Regions from separate parts of the Kitasatospora sp. NPDC001664 genome, predicted to be linked through region 1. Evidence: riboswitches for the same ligand, from Rfam matches in the RefSeq annotation. Region 1 holds a riboswitch; the other holds the start of a gene.
What was found. Region 1 has a riboswitch for glycine ahead of gcvT (glycine cleavage system aminomethyltransferase GcvT). Riboswitches for the same ligand answer to the same signal wherever they lie in the genome.
Positions count from the first base shown of each region.

Region 2: it holds a riboswitch for glycine, as region 1 does, so the genes downstream of both, gcvP (aminomethyl-transferring glycine dehydrogenase) here and gcvT (glycine cleavage system aminomethyltransferase GcvT) in region 1, are expected to answer to the same signal.

Region 1 is NZ_JBSFGS010000005.1:43,493-52,390, reverse strand. Features, by position in the region: gene ACWCYY_RS09100 (L-serine ammonia-lyase) at 1-1,093, opposite strand, end outside; gene glyA (serine hydroxymethyltransferase) at 1,219-2,484, opposite strand; gene gcvH (glycine cleavage system protein GcvH) at 2,571-2,948, opposite strand; gene gcvT (glycine cleavage system aminomethyltransferase GcvT) at 3,030-4,139, opposite strand; glycine riboswitch at 4,291-4,394, opposite strand; gene ACWCYY_RS09080 (enhanced serine sensitivity protein SseB) at 4,556-5,365, shown strand; gene ACWCYY_RS09075 (enhanced serine sensitivity protein SseB C-terminal domain-containing protein) at 5,530-6,297, shown strand; gene ACWCYY_RS09070 (ABC transporter permease) at 6,667-7,644, shown strand; gene ACWCYY_RS09065 (ABC transporter substrate-binding protein) at 7,749-8,898, shown strand, end outside.
Region 2 is NZ_JBSFGS010000003.1:8,994-17,891, forward strand. Features, by position in the region: gene ACWCYY_RS04840 (MerR family transcriptional regulator) at 1-282, shown strand, start outside; gene ACWCYY_RS04845 (SanA/YdcF family protein) at 323-1,078, shown strand; gene ACWCYY_RS04850 (DNA polymerase IV) at 1,138-2,589, shown strand; gene ACWCYY_RS04855 (MFS transporter) at 2,732-4,171, opposite strand; gene ACWCYY_RS04860 (PRC and DUF2382 domain-containing protein) at 4,375-5,370, opposite strand; glycine riboswitch at 5,602-5,701, shown strand; gene gcvP (aminomethyl-transferring glycine dehydrogenase) at 5,941-8,811, shown strand.

The DNA.
Region 1 (8,898 bases):
GCTCAGGGGAGCCGCCGAGCACCTCGGCCAGGCCGCCGGCCGCCATCGAGCAGGCCGAGCCGACCTCGCCCTGGCAGCCGACCTCGGCGCCGGAGATGGAGGCGTTCTCCTTGAAGAGCATGCCGATCGCGCCGGCGGCCAGCAGGAAGCGGACGATGCCGTCGTCGTCGGCGCCCGGGATGAAGTTGATGAAGTAGTGCAGCACGGCCGGGATGATCCCGGCGGCGCCGTTGGTCGGGGCGGTGACCACCCGCTGGCCGGAGGCGTTCTCCTCGTTGACCGCCATCGCGTAGAGGGTCACCCACTCCATCGCGTTGGCCGGGCCGATGCCCTCGGCGCGCAGCGCGCGGGCGCCGGAGGCGGCCCGGCGGCGGACCTTCAGGCCGCCGGGCAGGATGCCCTCGCGGTTCATGCCGGCCGAGACGCACTCCTGCATGACCCGCCAGATCTCCAGCAGCCCGGCCCGGATCTCGGCCTCGGAGCGCCAGGCCTTCTCGTTCTCCAGCATCAGGCCGGAGATCGACAGGCCGGTCTCCCGGGTGAGCCGGAGCAGCTCCTCGCCGGTGCGGAAGGGGTAGCGCAGCGCGGTGTCGTCGGGCACGACCCGGTCGACGCCGATCGCGTCCTCGTCCACCACGAAGCCGCCGCCGACGGAGTAGTAGGTCTTCTCCAGCAGGGTGGCGCCCTCGGCGTCGAAGGCCCAGAGCGTCATGCCGTTGGCGTGGTACGGGAGGCTCTTGCGGCGGTGCAGCACCAGCTGGGTGTCCGGGTCGAAGGCGATGTCCTGGACGCCGAGCAGGTGCAGGCGCTTCTCGGCCTTGATCCGGTCCACGTCCAGGTCGGCCTGGTCCACGTCGACGGTGCGCGGGGAGTTGCCCTCCAGGCCGAGCAGGACGGCCTTGGGGGTGCCGTGGCCGTGGCCGGTGGCGCCGAGCGAGCCGAACAGCTCGGCCCGGACGGAGACGGTCTGCGCGAGCAGGCTCTCGGACTTGAGGCGGCGGGCGAACATCCGGGCCGCGCGCATCGGTCCTACGGTGTGCGAGCTGGAGGGGCCGATACCGATGGAGAAGAGGTCGAAGACGCTGATGGCCACGGAGGTGACGTCCTTGTCTGGTCTCGTGGGTGGAACGGGCAGGCATGGCACGGGGCACCGCGCGCCACGTTTCCAGTGTGCGCGGTGCCCCGGAAAAGACGGGTGACCGTCAGGCCACCGGGGGACTACAGCTCCGGGTAGAGCGGGTACTTCGCGGCCAGCGCGGTGACCCGGGCCTTCAGCGACTCGGCCTTGGCCTCGTCGAAGGAGGGCAGCAGGGTCTCGGCGATGACGTCCGCGACCTCACGGAAGTCCTCGGCCTGGAAGCCGCGGGTGGCCAGGGCCGGGGTGCCGATCCGCAGGCCGGAGGTGACCATCGGCGGGCGCGGGTCGTTCGGGACGGCGTTGCGGTTCACCGTGATGCCGACCTCGTGCAGGCGGTCCTCGGCCTGCTGGCCGTCGAGCTCGCTGTTGCGCAGGTCGACCAGGACCAGGTGGACGTCGGTGCCGCCGGAGAGCACGGAGACCCCGGCCGCCTTGGCGTCGTCCTGCAGCAGGCGGGCGGCGAGCGCCTTCGCGCCCTCCAGGGTGCGCTGCTGACGGTCCTTGAAGTCGTCCGAGGCGGCGACCTTGAAGGAGACCGCCTTGGCCGCGATCACGTGCTCCAGCGGGCCGCCCTGGAAGCCGGGGAAGACCGAGGAGTTGAGCTTCTTGGCGAACTCCTGCTTGGCCAGGATGATGCCGCCGCGGGGGCCGCCCAGGGTCTTGTGGGTGGTGGAGGTGACCACGTCCGCGTACTCGACCGGGTTCGGGTGCAGACCGGCGGCGACCAGGCCGGCGAAGTGGGCCATGTCGACCCACAGGTAGGCCTCGACCTCGTCGGCGATCCGGCGGAACTCGGCGAAGTCCAGCTGGCGCGGGTAGGCGGACCAGCCCGCGATGATGACCTTGGGGCGGTGTTCCTTGGCGAGGCGCTCGACCTCGGCCATGTCGACCAGGCCGGCCTCGTCCACGTGGTACGCGACCACGTTGAACTGCTTGCCGGAGAAGTTGAGCCGCATGCCGTGGGTCAGGTGACCGCCGTGCGCCAGGTCCAGGCCCAGGATGGTGTCGCCGGGCTGGGCGATGGCGAAGAGCGCGGCCTGGTTGGCGGAGGCGCCCGAGTGCGGCTGGACGTTGGCGTACTCCGCCCCGAACAGCGCCTTGACCCGGTCGATCGCGATCTGCTCGGCCACGTCGACGTGCTCGCAGCCGCCGTAGTAGCGGCGGCCGGGGTAGCCCTCGGCGTACTTGTTGGTCAGGACCGAGCCCTGGGCCTCCATCACCGCGGCGGGCGCGAAGTTCTCGGAGGCGATCATCTCGAGGGTGGTCTGCTGGCGGTGCAGCTCGGCGTCGACCGCGGCGGCGATCTCGGGGTCGAGCGCGTGCAGGGACTGGTTCAGGACAGTCATGTTGGGTCTTCCCGTAAGGCAGTGCGGGCAGTGGACCGGGAGGGTGGCGGCCGCCGCGCTGCGGCCGCCACCCGTCTACCAGTGGGTCAGGCGCCGATGAAGGCGTCGTACTCCGCAGCGGTCAGCAGCTTGCCGGTCTCGGCGATCTCGACCTTGAACAGCCAGGCGTCGCCGAACGGGTCGCTGTTGACCGAGGCCGGGTCGTCGATGACGGCCTGGTTGATCTCGGTCACCGTGCCGGTGACGGGCGAGAACAGGTCGCTGACCGACTTGGTGGACTCGAGCTCGCCACAGGACTCACCGGCGGTGATCTCGTCGCCGACCTCGGGCAGCTGGACGTAGACGATGTCACCCAGGGCGTCGGCGGCGTGCTTGGTGATGCCGACCGTCGCGACCGCACCGCTCTCGGCGGTGGTCAGCCACTCGTGCTCCTCGGTGTACTGCAGGTTCGTGGGGTTGCTCATGACGTCATTCTCCAGGATCGCAAGAGGGTAGGGCGAAGCCGTCCGCTGAGCGGACCGGGGGTTTCGAAAGGTGACGAGGGGTCAGCGGGCGCGCTTGTAGAACGGCAGCGCCACGACCTCGACCGGCTCGTGCTTGCCGCGCACGTCGACCGCGACCGCGCTGCCGGGGGCGGCGTGCGCCGCGTCCACGTAGGCGATGGCGATCGGCTTGCCCAGGGTGGGGGAGGGGGCGCCGGAGGTGATCCGCCCGATCGGGGTGCCGTCCGGGCTGACGACGGCGTACTCGGCCCGCGGGACCCGCTTGCCGTCGGAGACCAGGCCGACCAGCTTGCGCGGCGGGTTGGACTCGGCCTGCGCGGCGGCGGCCTCCAGGGCCTTGCGGCCGACGAAGTCGCCGTCCTTCTCGAACTTGACCACGCGGCCGAGGCCGGCGTCGAAGGGGGTCAGCTCGGTGGAGAGCTCGTGGCCGTACAGCGGCATGCCGGCCTCCAGGCGCAGCGTGTCGCGGCAGGAGAGGCCGCAGGGGACCAGGCCGGCGTCGGCGCCGGCCTCGGTCAGCGCGTTCCACAGGTGCTCGGCGTCGGCGGGGGCGCAGAAGACCTCGAAGCCGTCCTCGCCGGTGTAGCCGGTGCGGGCCAGCCAGACGTCCTTGCCGGCCACGGTGGCGGGCAGCAGGGCGTAGTACTTGAGGCCCGGCAGGTCGGCGTCGGTGACGGAGCCGAGGATGCCGTTGGCCTCCGGGCCCTGGACCGCGAGCAGGGCGTAGGCGTCCCGGTCGTCGCGGACCTCGGCGTCGAAGCCGGCCGCGCGCTCGGTCAGCGCGTCCAGCACCACCTGGGCGTTGGAGGCGTTGGCCACCACCATGTACTCGGCGTCGCCGGTGCGGTAGACGATCAGGTCGTCCAGGATGCCGCCGTCCTCGCGGCAGATCATGGTGTAGCGGGCGCGCAGCACGCCGAGCGCGGAGATGTGGCCGACCAGGGCGAAGTCGAGCAGCTCGCCGGCCTGCGGGCCGGTCACGGTGATCTCGCCCATGTGCGAGAGGTCGAACAGGCCGGCCTTGGTGCGGACCGCGAGGTGCTCCTCGCGCTCGCTGCCGTACCGCAGCGGCATGTCCCAGCCGGCGAAGTCGGTCATGGTGGCACCGAGCGAGCGGTGCAGTGCGTCGAGCGCGGTCAGGCGAGGGGACATGGCGACGGGACTCCTTGGCCGGAAACGGGCATGCGGGGGTGGAGTCTCCCCGTCTGTCGTCACAACCTGAGAGCTTCACCGCCCATCCAAGGATGGCGGCTTGCACCGTGGGTGGGCGCACGGCGCGGCCGTGTCCACTTTCCAGATCTGCCTCGCCCGTGCGGTAGGGGTGCCTGAGAGATTCCGGGGAGGACTTGCTCCTTCGGCGCCGGCCCTGCGCACGGGGCGCACTCCGGACTCTCCCGCGCGGGTTCGAGCGGCCAGTGTGAAGTTGTCGAGCGGGGTCATCATGGCACGAGACCGGACCGGGACGGGAGAGGGGTCCGCCCGCTGGGTCAGGTCTGCCCCCGACCCCGTCACCTGCCCGGCCGCGAAGCCCTAGGCTGAGGCCGCACAGCTACAGAGGGGCGCGACCGATGAACCAGCCGGGCGAGACCGGAGTGCAGGGGTGGGCGGAGCCCGGCAGTGCGCCGGCCGGGGGGAGTTGGCCGGTCAACGAGCTGGAGCAGGTGCTGACCGCGGCGCTGGGCGACCCGGGGGCCACGCCGCGGGTGATCGAGGTGCTGGCGCGCAGTCAGGTCTGGATCCCGTTGCCGGCCGGGGCCGACCCGCAGGGGGAGGGGCTGGACCTGCCGACGATCGAGCTGGCCGGATCCCCGTACGTGCCGGTGTTCTCCTCTCAGGAGCTCTTCCTCCAGATCGCGCCGGGCGTGCCGTTCGCGGTGGCCCCGGCCTGGGAGTTCGCCCGCGGGCTGCCGATCGGGGTCGGGATCGCGGTCAACCCGGAGGCGCCGGTGGGCATCCCGGTGCCGCCGGAGGGGGTCGGCGAGCTGCGCCGCGGGCCGCTCGCGGAGCGCTGGGAGCAGCAGCCGGAGGGCGGCGCCCGGGTGGCGCTGCGCGAGCCCGAGCCGGCCGAGGAGCCGTACGCCTTCCTCGGTGCGGCCATCACCGAACTGGCCGAGCTGCCAGGGGTCCTGACGGCCCGGCGGGCACTGGCCGGGGTCGAGCTGGACGCCCCGGTGCTGTTCGTCGGGGTGCAGCTGGATCCGGCCTGGCCGGCCGATCCGGCGCAGGTCAACGAGGCGCTGGGCCGGGCGCTCGGAACCATGCCGCCGCCGTGGGGCGTCCACCTGGTGCTGCTCGACCTGGTCGCCGATCCGGTGGTGGAGTGGATGCTCACCCGGGTCCGTCCGTTCTACGTCAGGTCCGGCGCCGTCCCGGTCTGAGACCGCTGGAGGACCGGTGGAGGACCCGAACTGACCACCGAACCGTTACGCGCCGGTACGGGGCGGCGGTATGACGGCTGTCGGGCTCGGCCAATAGGCTTCCCCCGACAACCACGGACGGCCACGCTGGCCGAGGGCGGGACGGACGGCGGGCGGAGCACGGCATGAGCGCGGGAGCGGCGGCAGACGGCGCGATCGAGCGCGCCCTCGGCGAGGTCGCGCCGGAGCGCTACGACGCCTACGAGCGGCTGCTGGGGGCACTGGCGGCGGGCCGGGTCTGGATGCTGCTCTGGCACGGCCAGCCGGGCAGCCCGGACGCCCAGTACGGGAACATGGAGATCGGCGGGCACGGCTACGCCCCCGCCGTCACCTCCCCCGAGCAGCTGGCGCTCTGCGGCTGGACCAGGAGCCACGAGGTGATCTCCGGGATGGAGATCGCCCACGCGCTGTACCGCACCCGCTGGGGCCTGTGGCTCAATCCGCACGTGCCCGGTGGCGGGGTCGGTGTGCCCTGGGCCGACCTGCGCCGGATCGCCGGCGGGCTGGACCGGCTGCCGGCCGGTCCGCTCCAGCTGGCCGAACCGGCCGTGCAGGCCCCGCAGTTCTACGCCCAGCTGCAGCGCGAGGCGGCGGCGGTGCGCCCGCTGCGGGCGCTGCGGCAGGCCTGGGTGCGCCCGGCCGTGGGCGAGGCCTACCTGGCCGTCGGCCTGGACCTCTACGACACCTCGCCGCCGTCCGTGGAGGCGGCCCGGGCGCTGGTGCAGCGTGCGGTGGCGCACGCCCCGGCCGGGCTCGCGGTCTCCACCGTGCTGCTGGCCGACGAGCTGGACCCGGTGGCGATGTGGCTGCGCGCCTTCGCCCGTCCGTTCTTCGACCGGGAGTCGGCGAACCACCCGCCCCAGGGCTACTGGCCGCACCAGCCCTGGCGCTGAGCAGGGCTTTTCCCCGTTCCCGCAGGGGCGGTTGACGAAGTGTACGAGCAGTCCTTCGCACGCATCTTGACAGTCGAGTAACACCTGTGTGAAGAGCCTTATTCGCCAGGACACGGCCGTGCATGCGGACAGATCACAGTTGGGCATCCTTCGGTTGTCAGGTCTGGCGTAAGGCCTCCCCGATGCCAGAGAGTCTGCGCAGTGCAGTGCGGGGCTTACCTGAGCTGCCCGGCAACTCCCTTGCTTCTCAGCACCTTTCGCAATCGCGATTCCGGACCGTACCCATGTCCGGGCCCTACCCGGGCCCGGTGCTAGGTGTACGTACGGCACCGTGGCCGGCCACCGTCGGCGAGGGGAAACGAAAGACACATGAGCACTTCCACCAAGAGCACCGACGCTCCGGAGGCCCCCGCGGCCCCGGCCAAGCGGATCGAGGGCCGGTCACCCGGCCGGATCGCCTGGGACCGCCTCAAGCGCGACAAGGTCGCGCTGGCCGGCGGCGTCGTGGTGCTGCTGCTGATCCTGGCCGCGGTCTTCGCGCCGGTGCTCACCTCGCTGTTCGGGCACCCCGTGGACGAACCGCACCCGGATCAGATCAACCCCGATCTCGGCCTCCCCAAGGGGGCGTTCGGCGGCATCAGCAGCGACTTCCTGCTCGGCGTCGACCCGACCTTCGGCCGCGACGTGTTCAGCCGGATCGTCTACGGCGCCCGGATCTCGCTCACCGTCGCCTTCCTGGCGGCCGGCGTGTCGGTGGTCATCGGCGTGCTGGCGGGCATCGCGGCCGGCTACTTCGGCGGCTGGGTCGACGCGGTGATCAGCCGGGTGATGGACGTCCTGCTGGCCTTCCCGCAGCTGCTGTTCTCCATCGCGCTGGTCTCGGTGATGCCCAACTCCGTTCTGGGGCTGGAGGGCAGCGCCGTCCGGATGGCGATCCTGGTGCTGGTGATCGGCTTCTTCGGCTGGCCCTACATCGGGCGCATCGTCCGAGGTCAGGCCCTGTCGCTGCGCGAGCGCGAGTTCGTCGACGCCGCCCGCAGCCTGGGCGCCGGCTGGCCGCACATCCTGCTGCGCGAGCTCCTCCCCAACCTGGTCGCCCCGATCCTGGTCTACGCGACCCTGATCATCCCGACCAACATCCTGAGCGAGGCCGCCCTCAGCTTCCTCGGCGCGGGCGTGAAGCCCCCGACCCCGTCCTGGGGCCAGATGCTCTCCGAGGCCACCCGGATCTACCAGGTCGACCCCACCTACATGGTGGTGCCGGGCCTGGCCATCTTCATCACGGTGCTGGCCTTCAACCTGTTCGGCGACGGGCTGCGCGACGCGCTCGACCCCAAGGGCAACTGACCGCCGGTCAGCCGGCCCGGGCAGGCTCCCATGCCAACTGCCCGCCGAAACAGGACCTTTCGAGACTGTTCCACCCCAGTACGACCATCAGGAGGAAAGTACCCATGACGCGAAACCGGACGCTCGCCGCCGCCGCCCTGGTGGCCACGCTGGCCGTCACCCTCACCGCTTGCGGTGGCAGCGCGGACAAGAAGGGCGGCACCGGCGACGGCGCCTCCAAGTCGGCGTCGGCCGGCGGCTTCAACGCGGCCGTCGACAAGGTGCTCAACCCGTCCGACAAGAAGGGCGGCACGCTCAACCTCTGGAGCACCACCGACGCCGACTCCTGGGACCCGGGCCGCGCGTACTACGCGTCGATCTGGAACATGCAGCGCTTCTACGCCCGTACCCTGCTGGCCTTCGACTCGAAGCCGGGCAAGGGCGGTCTGGAGCTGGTGCCGGACCTCGCCGCCGCCAAGCCGGAGATCTCCGCCGACGGCAAGACCTACACCTTCAAGCTCAAGAAGGGCATCAAGTTCGAGGACGGCTCGGCCATCACCTCGAAGGACATCAAGTACGGCATCGAGCGCGTCTTCGCCCAGGACGTCATCTCCGGCGGCCCGACCTACCTGGTCAACAGCCTCGACCAGGGCCAGGGTTACAAGGGCCCGTACACGGACACCACCCCGGACAAGATGGGCCTGAAGTCCGTCGAGACCCCGGACGACGCCACGATCATCTTCAAGCTGGCGAAGTCCGACTCGGCCTTCCCGTACCTGCTCGCGATGGGCACCGCCTCGCCCGTCCCGGCGAAGGCGGACACCGGCTCCAAGTACGGCGAGAAGCCGGTCTCCTCCGGCCCGTACAAGTTCAAGTCGATCGAGCCCGGCAAGTCCGTCGAGTTCGTCCGCAACGAGAACTGGGACCCGACCACCGACCCGTTCCGCAAGGCCCTGCCGGACGTGGTGAAGCTGACCATCACCACCAACGCCGACGACATGGACAAGCGCCTGCTCGACGGCTCGATCGACCTCGACTTCGCGCAGACCGGCCTCTCCCAGGCCGCTCAGGCCCAGGTGCTGACCAACGACAAGCTCAAGGCCAACACCGACGACCCGTTCAACGGGTTCATCCGCTACATCGCGATGGTCCCGAAGATCGCCCCGTTCGACAACGAGCACTGCCGCAAGGCGGTCATGTTCGCGGCCGACACCACCGCCCTGCAGACCGCCCGCGGCGGTTCGGTGGCCGGCTCGCCGTACGGCTCGATGCTGC
Region 2 (8,898 bases), on a different contig from region 1:
CGGATCGCGGTCGGCCACCTGCAGAGCGTCGACGAGGCCGACCTGGCCGGGCTGACCCTGATGTCCGACGGCGCCACGGTGTACGAGTGCACCTCGCCGCAGCAGGTGGTCGACCTGCTGAAGGGCGGTCAGGGCATGTTCGGCATCGCGGTCGGCGCCGTCCGGCAGGAGCTGGAGGGCACGCTCGGGCGGCTGCACGCCGAGCGGACCGACACCGGTGAGACGGTGGTCGGCTACGACCCGGGCGACGAGCTCGCGCAGCGGCGCAACCGGGCGGGCTGACCCGGCGTCACTCCCCGCGGACGACAAGGGGAGAACGCGGGTGCGACGAGTACGACGGCCTCAAGGGGTCAAGCGGGTAGGACGGCTGCGGCGGGCGGTGCGCGGCGGGGTGCTGCACGGCCGGGCCGCGCTGGCCCGGCTGCTGCGGAGCCGGGCGACCCAGCGGCGGTGGTTCCAGGCCCTGGCGGTCGGCACGGCGGTCGCCCTGGCACCGATGAGCTGGCTCTGGCTGGCGGCGGGGGACCGGGTCGGCCCGGTGGCCGGGGCCCCGGCGGCGCCGGTGGGCGTGGTCTTCGGGGCCGGGCTCTTCGAGGGGAAGCCCTCACCGTACCTGGCGCACCGGCTGGACGCGGCGGTGGAGCTGTACCGGCAGGAGAAGATCCAGGCGGTGCTGGTCACCGGCGACAACAGCCGCACCGAGTACGACGAGTCCACCGCGATGAAGACCTACCTGGTCGAGCACGGCGTGCCGGCCCACAAGGTGGTCGAGGACTACGCGGGCTTCGACACCTGGGACTCCTGCACCCGGGCCAAGCACGTCTTCCTGGTCGACCGCGCGGTGCTGATCAGTCAGACCTTCCACGCCCGGCGGGTGCTGGCGCTCTGTCAGGCGGCCGGGATCGACTCATACGCCGTCGGTGTGGACGAGGACCCCAACTCCACCTGGTACTACGGCGGGCTGCGGGAGATCCCCGGCGCGGCCAAGGCGGCCTTCGACGCGGTGTTCGAGCCGGACCCGACCTTCTGGGGCGACAAGGAGCACGGCGTCGGGGTGGCGGTGGCCGCGCCGCGCTGACCTGACGCGTCGGCGCCGTCGGCGGCGGGGTTGTCGGTGGGGTGCGGGATGATCGGCGGGTGCGGTCGGTGCCGAGCATTCTCCACCTCGACATGGACGCCTTCTTCGCCGCGGTGGAGCAGGCGGCCAAGCCGAGCCTGCGCGGGAAGCCGGTCATTGTCGGCGGTCTCGGGGTGCGGGGGGTGGTCTCCACCGCCTCGTACGAGGCCCGGAAGTTCGGGGTGCACTCGGCGATGCCGATGGCCCAGGCCCGCCGGCTCTGCCCCAACGCGGCCTTCCTGAGCGGGCGCTACGACGCCTACCGCCAGGTCAGCGAGGTGGTGATGGGCCTGCTGCGGGAGCTGTCCCCGCTGGTCGAGCCGCTCAGCGTGGACGAGGCCTTCGTGGACCTGGAGGCCGGGCCGTACGGTCCGGCGCTGGCTGCGGTGGATCCGGAGGCGGGGGCGGAGATGGCGGTGGCCATCGCCACCGACCTGCGGGCCGACATCGAGGAGCGCACGGGCCTGACCGGCTCGGTCGGGGTGGCCGGCTCCAAGCTGATGGCCAAGATCGCCTCGGAGCAGGCCAAGCCGGACGGGCTGGTGCTGATCGGCGTCGGCCACGAGCGGGCGGTGCTCTCCACCATGTCGGCGCGGGCGCTGCCCGGGATCGGCCCGGCCACCGAGCAGGTGCTGCGCCGGGCGGGGCTGACCACGGTGGCGGACCTGGCGGAGGCCGGGGAGGGCGAGCTGGTCCAGCTGCTCGGCCGGGCGCACGGGGCCGGGGTGCACCAGATGGCGCTGGGCCTGGACGAGCGCCCGGTGGTGCCGGACCGGGACGCCAAGTCCGTCTCGGTCGAGGACACCTTCGAGGTGGACGTGGCGGACCGGGGCCGGGTGCTGCGCGAGATCGACGAGCTGGCGGCCCGCTGCGTCCGCCGCCTGCACGCGGCCGGGCGCTCGGGGCGGACGGTGGTGCTCAAGGTGCGGCGCTTCGACTTCTCCACCATCACCCGCTCCGAGACGCTGCGGTCCCCGACCGACGATCCGGTGGTGATCGCCGAGACGGCCCGGCGGCTGGCCCAGCAGGTGGACGTCACCGGCGGGGTCCGGCTGCTCGGGGTCGGCGTGGCGCAGCTGGCCGACTTCACCCAGGAGGACCTGTTCGCGCAGGCCGAGCGGGAGGAGCGGGCGGCGGAGGCGGCCGGGGCCGCGGAGGAGGACGTGCCGGAGGCGGTGGTGGCGGCCGCGGCGGTCGTGCGGCAGTGGCGGCCGGGGCAGGACGTGACGCACGCTCAGCTCGGGCCCGGATGGGTGCAGGGGAGCGGGGTGGGGCGGGTGACGGTGCGCTTCGAGACGCCGCAGGGCGAGGTGGGGCGGGTGCGGACCTTCGCGGTGGACGATCCCGAGCTGGAGCCCTCGGGGCCGCTGCCGCTGCGGCCGGGGATGGTGCGGCCGGCGGCGGAGGAGGGCGAGCAGGCGGAGGGCGAGGAGGACGGCCTGCGTCGGCCGGGTGAGTGGGGGCGGGAATGACGACGGCCCCCGCACCGTGTCCAGCGGTGCGGGGGCCATTCATCCTGCGGCCGCTCGTCCGGGCGCGATGCCCTCGCGTACCGGCGGCGGCCGGAGCCCACCCGCGCGACCCGTCCCTGAGCGCGCGGGTGGTGACGCCTCGTCAGGCGTCGGTCTTCACCAGCTCGGGCGAGGCGGCGGCCTCGGCCGGAGCGGGGATCTCCTTGATCCGGCGGATCGCGAACGGGACCACGGCGGCCACCAGGCAGACGGCGGCGGCGACCCAGAACGCGTGCTTGTAGGCGTCCAGGGTGGGCAGCTGGACCGGGATCGGCAGCTTCATGGTGTCGCCGGTCAGGATCGCGGCCATCACGGCGGTGCCGATGGCGCCACCGACGGTGCGCAGCACCGCGTTCATACCGTTGGCGATGCCGGACTGCTCGGCCGGGACGGCGCCGTTGATGTAGGCGGGCATCGCCGCGTAGGCGAGGCCGACGCCGAGGCCGAAGACGGCGGAGGCGAAGTAGATGTCGCCCTCGGCGGAGTGACGCAGCGCCAGGTAGACCATGGCGGCGGAGCCGAGCACGCCACCGAGGACCAGCGGCAGGCGGGGGCCGCGGCGGGCGATCAGCAGTGCGCCGACCGGGGCGGCGACCATCGAGCCGACGGCGGAGGGCAGCAGCATGACGCCGGCGTGCAGCACGGTGGCGGTGAAGCCGTAGTGGGCCAGCTTCTCCGGGGTCTGGGCGAAGTTGCTGATCACCATGAACGAGCCGTACATGCCGAAGCCGATCAGCAGGCCGGAGATGTTGGTGAAGGCGACGGCCGGACGGGCCATCATCTTCATGTCCACCAGCGGGTGCTTGACCTTGACCTCGATGATCCCCCAGACCAGGGCGATCACGGCGGCGGCGGCGAACAGGCCCAGGGTGCGGTTGGAGGTCCAGCCCCAGGTGTTGCCCTGGGAGACCGCGATCAGCAGGGCGGAGAGCCAGCCGGCCAGGGTGAGCGCGCCGAGCGGGTCGGCGCCGCCGTTCTTGTCGACCACCGGGTCGGTCGGGACGCGGACGGCGACCAGGACGACGGCGAGCAGGCCGAAGCCGAGGCCCATCCAGAAGATGGACTTGTAGTCCCAGTGCTCCAGCAGCAGGCCGGTGGCGACCAGGCCGAGGCCGGAGCCGACGCCCATCGAGGCGGAGATGGCCGCGACGCCGCCGGTGACCTTCTCCTTGGGGAGCTCGTCACGGACGATGCTGATCGCCAGCGGCAGCACGCCACCGCCGGCGCCCTGGAGGACGCGGGCGACCACGAGCCAGGTGAACGAGTGGGTGCCGACCGCGAGCGCGGAGCCGGCCACCAGGCCGGCGAGCGAGACCAGCAGCATCGGCTTGCGGCCGCGGAGGTCGCCGAAGCGGCCGAGCAGCGGGGTCAGGACGGCGGCGGACAGCAGGTTCGCCGTCATGAGCCAGGTGATGCTGGAACCGGAGACGTCCAGTTCGCGGGCCAGCGAGGGCAGGATCGGGACGACGGCGGTCTGCACCACGCTGAATGCCAGCATCGCCAGCACCAGGGCGGGGAGCACGCGCGTGCTGCTCGGCCTCACGGGAAGCTTCCTTCGGTTGAAAGTCAAGGGACTGAAGTAACCATGACGGGAGATACTTCAGTGTGTCAAATATTGTCTGGTGAAGCTTTGGCAAAGTGGGGTGCCCTGCCGGGCGGGCTCGGGGGTGAAGCTCTGGCGGAGTGGAGCAGCGCACAGTGAAGCCGCCCCGCGCGGTAGGCGCGGGGCGGCTTCGTGAGGGGATGTCAGGAGGGGCGCAGGGGTTCCGGGCGGCCGGGGGAGGCCTGGGGGGCCGGGGGTGCCGGTTCGGTGGTGTCGTCGTGGATCTCGACCTGTTCGCGGCGGAGTTCGTCGTGGATGACGGCCTCCTCGGTGTAGCGCTCGACGACCAGGCGGACGCGTTCGACGGGGGCGAGGTACTTGCGGACCACCGGGCGTTCCTCCCGGAGGGTCACCTCCTCGACGGCCTCGGCGATCTCCTGCTCGCTGAGGGCGGCCCGCTCGGCCTCGGTGACCGGCACCCGTTCGACCCGGACCCGCTCCTTGACCACCGGGACCTTGCGTTCCACCGCCTCGGAGGTGACGTACTTGCGCAGCTTCGCGGTGCCCAGCACGTGCCACTCGGTGGTGACGTCGAGGCGCTCCTCGCGGCAGGTGATCTCGATCGGGCCGCTCGGGGCGTTGCCGGGGACGGTCGGGGTGGTGGGTGCGGCGGACTCGGCCGGCTTGGCGGTGGTGACCGGGGCGGCCGGCATCTCGGAGGTGGCGGTGAAGGCCATCGGGGCGGCCGTCATGGTCGGGGCGGTGGTGGTCGCGTTCACGCTGCTGCTTTCCTTGGTGGTGCCGATGGTGCCGAAGTCGAGGTCCTTGACGGCGTCCGTGCCGTTGGCCGCCACGGCGGCGGCCGCCACCGGGGCGGCGACGGGCATGCCGGTCTCCAGGCCGTAGTAGCGGTAGAGCTGCAGTTCCTGCGCCGGGGAGAGGTGCTGGCCGACGCCGAAGTCGGGCGAGTCCTTGATCAGTGACTTGTCGTAGGGGACCCGGAGCTCCTCGCCGGAGAACTCGCTGGTGGTCAGCGGGACGAACGCGTCCCGGCCGAAGATCCCCGTGCGGACGGCCGCCCACTCGGGTTCGCCGGTCGCGTCGTCGAGGTAGACCTCGTCGACGGTGCCGATCTTGTCACCGTTCCGGTCGACCGCCTTGTGCCCGATCAGGTCTCGCGGGTCGATGTCGGTCTGCACGCTGTCCTCCAGAGGAGAGGTACGAAAGCACCCCTGACACTCCGTCAGGGGGCGGTCGGCAGAGCTGCCCGGCCGCACTTCACACGAAAAGCCATCAATCGGACGTCGGCCATTCGAACGCCGCCGTTGGGGAGGGGATGGGGCCGTTCGAGGGCGGGTCGGGAGCGGCCGGAGTGCGCCGGGGGCGCCCGTGATCTGCGGCGCGACCGCTGGTACCCTGGGCGCGACTGCCGAGCCCGCTCGGGAGAGTCCCCTCCGCCCCGGCGGAGCAGGGCGCCGAAGGAGCAAACCCTCCCCGGAATCTCTCAGGCATCCGTACCGTGCGGGGTAGGTCACTCTGGAAAGCAGGGCAGGACCGACGGCGAGGGAGCCGGCGGGCCCCACCCTCACCGACGGTGCAAGCCGACGGGCGGCCGCGGGCCGCCACGTGCGGGCGAAGCTCTCAGGTACCGATGACAGAGGGGGAGGCCTGACGGGTTCGTGCGTTTCGAGGCCCCCGCTGTCCCACGGCGGCGTTGGCCGACGGCGTGCGTACCCCCGCCGGTCCGTGACCAGGAGGCCTCGACCCCCATGAACGCCAAGCCGACCCTCACCGAGCTCGAACTCGCGAGCCCGTTCGAGAACCGTCACATCGGCCCCGACGCCGCCGCCCAGGAGAAGATGCTGGCGCACGTCGGCTACGGCTCGCTGGACGAGCTGTCCGACGCCGCCGTGCCGGACGCCATCAAGAGCCTCACCGCCCTCGGCCTGCCCGCCGGCCGCAGCGAGGCCCAGGTGCTCGCCGAGCTGCGCGAGCTGGCCGGGCGCAACACCGTCCTGCAGTCGATGATCGGCCTCGGTTACTACGGCACCTTCACCCCGCCGGTGATCCTGCGCAACGTGCTGGAGAACCCGGCCTGGTACACCGCCTACACGCCGTACCAGCCGGAGATCTCGCAGGGCCGCCTGGAGGCCCTGATCAACTTCCAGACCGTGGTCGCCGACCTGACCGGCCTGGACACCTCCGGCTCCTCGCTGCTCGACGAGGGCACCGCGGCCGCCGAGGCGATGTCGCTGGCCCGTCGCGTCACCAAGGTCAAGGGCGGCGTCTTCCTGGTCGACGCCGACACCCTGCCGCAGACCATCGCGGTCATCGAGACCCGCGCCGAGCCGACCGGTGTCGAGGTGGTCGTCGCCGACCTCTCCGCCGGCATCCCGGCCGAGATCGCCGAGCGCGGCGTCTTCGGCGTGCTGCTCCAGTACCCCGGCGCCTCCGGCGAGGTCCGCGACCTCGCCCCGGTGATCGAGCAGGCCCACGGACTCGGCGCGGTCGTCGCGGTCGCCGCCGACCTGCTGGCCCTCACCCTGCTGAAGTCCCCGGGCTCGCTCGGCGCCGACATCGCCTGCGGCACCTCGCAGCGCCTCGGCGTGCCGATGGGCTTCGGCGGCCCGCACGCCGGCTACCTGGCCGTCAAGGCCGCGTACGCCCGCAACCTGCCCGGCCGCCTGGTCGGCGTCTCGGTGGACGCCGACGGCAACCGGGCCTACCGGCTGGCCCTGCAGACCCGCGAGCAGCACATCCGCCGCGAGAAGGCCACCTCCAACATCTGCACCGCCCAGGTGCTGCTGGCCGTCATGGCCTCCATGTACGCGGTCTACCACGGCCCGGACGGCCTGGCCGAGATCGCCCGCCGCACCCACCGCTACGCGGCCGCGCTGGCCGAGGGCCTGCGGGCGGGCGGCGTGGAGCTGACCAGCGGTCAGTTCTTCGACACCGTCACGGCGAAGGTCCCGGGCAAGGCCGCCGAGATCGCCGCCGCCGCGCGGGCGAACGGCATCAACCTCTACCAGGCGGACGAGGACACCCTCTCGATCTCCTGCGACGAGACCACCACCCGCGAGCACCTGGCCGGCGTCTGGGCCGCCTTCGGCGTCACCGCAGAGGTCACCGAGACCGCCGACGCGCTGCCCGCCGCGCTGCTGCGCGACGACGAGTACCTCACCCACCCGGTCTTCCACAGCCACCGCTCGGAGACCGCGATGCTGCGCTACCTGCGCCGCCTCTCGGACCGGGACTACGCGCTGGACCGCGGCATGATCCCGCTGGGCTCCTGCACCATGAAGCTCAACGCCACCACCGAGATGGAGCCGGTCACCTGGCCCGAGTTCGGCCAGCTGCACCCCTTCGCGCCGGTCGACCAGGCCGAGGGCTTCCTGACGCTGATCCGCGGCCTGGAGCAGCAGCTGGTGGAGGTCACCGGCTACGACGCCGTGTCGATCCAGCCGAACGCCGGTTCGCAGGGCGAGCTCGCCGGTCTGCTGGCGGTCCGCGCCTACCACCGCGCGAACGGCGACGTCGAGCGCGACGTCTGTCTGATCCCGTCGTCGGCGCACGGCACCAACGCGGCCTCCGCGGTGATGGCCGGGATGCGGGTCGTCGTGGTCAAGACCCTGCCGGACGGTGACGTGGACGTCGCCGACCTCAAGGCGAAGATCGAGCAGCACCGCGACCAGCTCTCGGTGCTGATGGTCACCTACCCGTCGACCCACGGCGTGTACGAGACCGAGATCACCGAGATCTGCGCGGCCGTGCACGAGGCCGGCGGCCAGGTGTACGTCGACGGCGCCAACCTCAACGCGCTGGTCGGCCTGGCCAAGCCGGGCAAGTTCGGCGCGGACGTCTCGCACCTGAACCTGCACAAGACCTTCTGCATCCCGCACGGCGGCGGCGGCCCGGGCGTCGGCCCGGTCGCGGTCCGCTCGCACCTGGCCCCGTACCTGCCGAACCACCCGCTCCAGGCGGAGGCCGGCCCGGCCACCGGCGTCGGCCCGATCTCGGCCGCCCCGTGGGGCTCGGCCGCGATCCTGCCGATCTCCTGGTCGTACGTCCGGCTGATGGGCGGCGAGGGCCTCAAGCGCGCCACCCAGGTCGCGGTGCTGAACGCCAACTACATCGCCAAGCGGCTCGCCCCGCACTTCCCGGTGCTCTACACCGGCCCGGGCGGGCTGGTCGCGCACGAGTGCATCATCGACCTGCGTCCGCTCAGCAAGGAGACGGGCGTGACGGTGGACGACATCGCCAAGCGCCTGATCGACTACGGCTTCCACGCGCCGACCATGTCGTTCCCGGTCGCGGGGACGCTGATGATCGAGCCGACCGAGTCGGAGGACCTGCACGAGATCGACCGCTTCTGTGAGGCGATGATCGCGATCCGCGGCGAGATCGAGAAGGTCGGCTCGGGCGAGTGGCAGGCGGAGGACAACCCGCTGCGGAACGCTCCGCACACCGCGGCGGCGCTGGCCGGTGAGTGGGAGCACGCGTACACCCGCCAGGAGGCGGTCTTCCCGGCGGGCGTCAACCCGGCGGACAAGTACTGGCCGCCGGTGAGCCGCATCGACGGTGCGTACGGCGACCGGAACCTGGTCTGCTCCTGCCCGCCGCTGGACGAGTACGGCAGCTGACGCGGTAGCGCGCCCAGGGGCGCGGGGAACTGCGCGAGGGTGGGACGGCAGCACCTGCAACTGGCTGATGGTGGGTCAGTTGCAGGT